DNA from 2 places in the Nocardioides sp. NPDC051685 genome. Region 2 is predicted to be linked to the other one. Evidence: riboswitches for the same ligand, from Rfam matches in the RefSeq annotation. Region 2 holds a riboswitch; the other holds the start of a gene.
What was found. A riboswitch is a leader RNA that binds a small molecule or an ion and turns the genes downstream of it on or off. The one in region 2 is predicted to bind thiamine pyrophosphate.

Region 1: linked by a shared signal. The riboswitch ahead of ACIA03_RS11330 (thiamine phosphate synthase) and the one ahead of ACIA03_RS04195 (thiamine ABC transporter substrate binding subunit) in region 2 are both predicted to bind thiamine pyrophosphate.

What each region holds. Positions count from the first base shown of each region.
Region 1 covers NZ_JBITCR010000003.1:271,787-274,163, forward strand. Annotated here, with positions in the region: gene ACIA03_RS11325 (sigma-54-dependent Fis family transcriptional regulator) at 1-1,139, shown strand, start outside; TPP riboswitch at 1,199-1,308, shown strand; gene ACIA03_RS11330 (thiamine phosphate synthase) at 1,302-1,907, shown strand; gene ACIA03_RS11335 (FAD-dependent oxidoreductase) at 1,907-2,377, shown strand, end outside.
Region 2 covers NZ_JBITCR010000001.1:869,628-872,004, reverse strand. Annotated here, with positions in the region: gene ACIA03_RS04205 (MBL fold metallo-hydrolase) at 1-682, shown strand, start outside; gene ACIA03_RS04200 (GNAT family N-acetyltransferase) at 672-1,103, opposite strand; TPP riboswitch at 1,134-1,242, shown strand; gene ACIA03_RS04195 (thiamine ABC transporter substrate binding subunit) at 1,233-2,309, shown strand; gene ACIA03_RS04190 (ABC transporter permease) at 2,306-2,377, shown strand, end outside.

The DNA of each region.
Region 1 (2,377 bases), on a different contig from region 2:
ACGCCAACCCGCTCCTGCGGCCGGTGGTGCAGCGTGCGGTGACCGACATCCAGCGGCGTCTCCAGGACGGCAGCCGCACCACCGACAAGCAGCTGCTCCTGGCCTTCCACGAGTCCGTGGTGGCTTGCCGGGGTACGCTGCTCGCGGTCGGGGAGAACCTGACCGTGGCCAACCAGACGGCCCAGGACACCCTGACCGCGGCGGACATCGCCGTGCTGCGGATCCTGCTCCAGGACGTACATCTGCCGGGGGAGACGGTGATGGACATGAGCCTGGAGTCGGGGGAGTCCGTGCACGTGCACGCCGAGGTGCTCGACACCCGCCGTCTGGCCGCGCTGGTACGCATCGAGCCCCGCGAGCCACGACGCGGGCTCTCGGTCAGCGCGCTGTCCGAAGCCGCGCGGGAGCCGGGAACGATCCTGGTGGCGGGACCACCGGGATCGGGACGTACGTCGCTTGCCCGGGAGCTCGCGCCGTCGGCGCCGATCACCCTGCTCACCGGTGCCACGACGGTTCTGGAGGGCGACGGCAACTGGGCCAAGCAGTTCCGCCGGCGGATGGCCGCCGGGGTGGGCACGGTCGTCATCGACGGCCTCGAGCTGCTGTCCGACGCGCTGCTCGGCGTCGTCGCGGAGGCGCTGGAGCGGCCGGACCGGGCCCACGTGGTGATGGTCTCGGCCCCGTTGGCCGAGCTGTCCGAGCACACCGCGGCGGTGGCCGCGCTGGCCTCCCGAGTCGAGGAGAAGCTGCCGCTCGCGGCGCGGCGCGACGAGATCCCCGGGCTGGCCCGCGACCTGCTCTCCGCGATCAACCCGGATGTCTTCCTGACGCCGGGCGTCGAGCGGATGCTGGTCGAGCACCGCTGGCCGGGCAACGTACGCGAGCTGCGGGCGGTGCTCGTCCATGCGGCCGCGCGGCGCCGGTTCGGCGCGATCGTCGCCGCCGATCTGCCGCCGAAGCTGGGGTCGGTGCCGGGGCCGCGGGTGGTCGTACGGCCGCTCGACCAGGCCGAGCGCGACGTCATCCTGCACGGACTGATCAAGCACGACGGCAACAAGGCCGCGGTCGCGCGCGAGCTCGGGATCTCCCGCACGACGCTGTACGCCAAGATGCGGGCGCTGCGGATCTCGACCTACTAGGGGTATCCCGTTGTGCGGGCCCTCGGGCTGCGAGCTCGTGTGTTGCGCGCTATGGTCGTGGACGTCCACACGGGAGTCCGCGGCAGCGGGCTGAGAGGGAGCTGGAGCCGCTCCGACCGTTACACCTGATCCGGATCATGCCGGCGAAGGAAGTGATTGGTTGTGCTTCTTCCACGTATTTTCGTTCTTATCTCCTCGCGCGATGATCTCGCGCTGCTGCCCGCATTCGCCGAGGTCGGCGTCACCGGCTTCCAGGTGCGCGACAAGACCGCGACCACCCGTGAGCTGCTCGCGCTGACGGCGACCGTGATCGAGCAGGTCGGGACGTACGACGCGTGCGTGGTCGTCGACGACCGGCTCGACGTGGCGCTCGCGGCCGGTGCGCACGGCGTCCATCTGGGCGCCTCCGACCTTCCGGTGACCGAGGCCCGGCGGATCGCCGACGCGGTCGCTCCGGGGCTGGTCATCGGCGCGACCTGCCGGGACCGTGCCTCGGTCGAGGCGGCCGCCGTCGCGGGCGCGGACTACGCCGGGTTCGGTCCCGTCTTCGCGACGACGTCGAAGGCCGGGCTTCCCTCTCCTCTGGGGGTCGCCGCCGTTGCGGATGCCGCCGGCGTGCTCCCGCTGATCGCGATCGGCGGGATCTCGCCGGCGTCCGCCGGGGCGGTGCGTACCGCCGGCGCCCACGGGGTCGCCGTGATCGGCGGGCTCTGGCGACAACCCGACCCGCTCCAAGCCGCGAAGGAGCTCATGGAAGCGGTCGGCTGATGCGGGTGCGGATCCTCGGTGCCGGGATCGTCGGGCTGTCCGTGGCCGACGAGCTGATCCGCCGCGGGCACGACGTCACGGTGGTCGATCCGGCGCCGGGCTCGGGGGCGTCGTACGCCGCGGCCGGCATGCTCAGCCCGGCCGGCGAGGCCTGGTACGGCGAGGAGGACCTGACCCGGCTGTGCCTGTCGTCGCTGGCGCTCTGGCCGGAGTTCGCGGGACGGCTCGGGGTGCCCGTGCACACCCGCGGGACCCTGCTCGTCGGTGCCGACGCCGGCGACGTCCAGCAGGTCGAGCGCCAGCTGTCGGTGCTCGACCTCGCCGGGGTCTCCTACGAGCGGTTGGGGCGGAGGGAACTGCTGGGCCATGAACCCGGGCTCGGCCGGGTCGCCGGTGGCGCCTTCCTCGCCGAGGACCACTCGGTCGACCCGCGTGCGGTCGTCGCGGCGCTGCTCGCGCGGGTCGAGGGG
Region 2 (2,377 bases):
CACCAACGGCGACCTCGACGGCTGGGTCTCGACCGACCGGCTGCTCGCCCATGCCGGCGCACCGGAGCTGGCGGAGAAGTGGGCCGCGAACCCACCTCCGCTGCCCGAACCCTCGCACTGGCGGATGCCCGACCGCTGGCTCGAGGGTGACGTACGCCTGGACGTGGCCGGCCGCGACGTCGACGCCGTGCACACCCCCGGCCACACCCAGGGTCACTACGTCTATGCGGACCTGGCCGGCTCGGTCCTGTTCGCCGGCGACCACGTGCTGCCCACGATCACGCCGTCGATCGGCTTCGAGCCGGTGCCGGTCATCGACCCGCTGGGCGACTTCATGGCCTCGCTGACCAAGGTCCGCTCCCTGCCTGACCTGCGACTTCTCCCTGCTCACGGCCCGGTCGCGCCGTCGTCCCACACCCGCGTCGACGAGCTCCTGGCCCACCACGAGTCCCGGCTCGCCCAGTCGCTGGCCTCGCTGAAGGCCGGTCGGCGCTCGGCGCTGGAGGTGGCCAACGACCTCGGCTGGACCCGCCACGAGCGCGCCTTCGCCGAGCTCGACTACTTCAACGCCGGTCTCGCGGTCATGGAGACCAAGGCCCACTTGGAGCTGCTGGTGGCTCGGGGGCTCGCCACGCGTGAGGAGACCGAGGCGAGCGTCCTGTTCGCCCCCGTCAGCGAGTGAGCCGCATCGGGGTGTGCGGGATGCCGTCCTCGAGGAACTCCTCGCCGTCCTTCACGAACCCGAGCTTGGCGTACCAGCCGGCCAGCGGCGACTGAGCGTCGAGGACGATGTCACGGTCGGTGACGGCCTCGACGGCGGCCTTCATGATCACGTCGGCCAGGCCCTTGCCGCGGTGGGAGGGGGCGAGGGCGACGCGGCCGATCCGCCACACGTCGCCGTCGTCGAGGATGCGGGCGGTGCCGGCGAGCTGGTCGCCATCGGTCAGCACCACGTGACGCGTCCCGGGCTCGAGGTCGCGGCCGTCCAGGTCGAGGTAGGGGCAGTCCTGCTCGACGACGAAGACCTCCTGGCGCAGCCGCCACAGGGCGTACGCGGTCTTCGGGGGGAGGTCGTCGAAGGACGAGATGGCGACGTCGGTCATGGGTGGATTCTCGCAAGCAGTAGTGTTTGCGGGAACAGACAGGGGAGGCCGGGAGGCCTGAGAGTGCGGCGAACAGCGCCGCAGACCCTCCGAACCTGCTCCGGTTGATACCGGCGAAGGGAGTCAGAAATGCGCATGCGTACGCCTGCCATCACTGCCACTGCGATCACTGCGGTCTCGGCGCTGCTGCTGTCCGCCTGCGGGAGCACCCCCGCCGAGCCGGACGCCAAGAAGTCGGAGGCTGCCGGCGACAAGACGGTCGTGCTGCTGACCCACGACAGCTTCACGCTGCCGAAGGAGGTGTTGGCCGAGTTCACCGAGAAGACCGGCTACACCGCCGAGATCCGGCACGCGGGCGACGGTGGCGAGCTGACCACCAAGATCGCCATGGACACCGGGAACCCCGACGGCGACGCGGTCTTCGGCGTCGACAACACCTTCGCCAGCCGGGCGATCGACCAGGGCGCGCTGGAGGCCTACACGCCTTCCGAGATCCCCCAGGGCGTCTCCGACTACGACCTCCCGGGCGACGAGAAGCACTTCCTCACCCCGATCGACAACGGCAGCGTGTGCGTCAACGTCGACACCGAGTGGTTCGCGGCGAAGAAGCTGACGCCGCCGAAGTCGCTCGACGACCTGGCCGAGCCTGCGTACAAGGATCTTCTCGTGACTCCGGGTGCGGCGACGTCGACGCCGGGGATGGCATTCCTGCTGTCGACCGTGGCCGAGTACGGCGAGGACGGCTGGGCGGACTACTGGGCCAAGCTGATGGACAACGGCGCCAAGGTCGTCGACGGCTGGGACCAGGCCTACTACTCCGACTTCACCCAGGGCGGCGGGAAGGGGACGCGGCCGATCGTCGTCTCCTACGACTCCTCGCCGGCCTTCACCGTCAAGGACGGTGCGACGACGACGAAAGCCCTGCTCGACACCTGTTTCCGCCAGGTCGAGTACGCCGGCGTGCTGAAGGGTGCCGACCACCCCGAGGGCGCCCAGGCGCTGATCGACTTCATGCTCTCCGACAGCGTGCAGGGGGCACTGCCGGAGAGCATGTACGTGTTCCCCGTCGCATCCGACGTGAAGCTGCCCGCCGACTGGGCGAAGTTCGCCCAGCAGCCCACCTCGCCGCTCTCCGTCGAGCCGCAGGAGATCGAGGAGAACCGGGAAGCGTGGCTGGCGACCTGGAGTGACACGATCGCGCAGTGAGCTCCACCCGTCGCGTAGGGACCCTGGTCGCGCTCGCCGCCGTCCCGGTGGCCGTGCTGGCGGTCTTC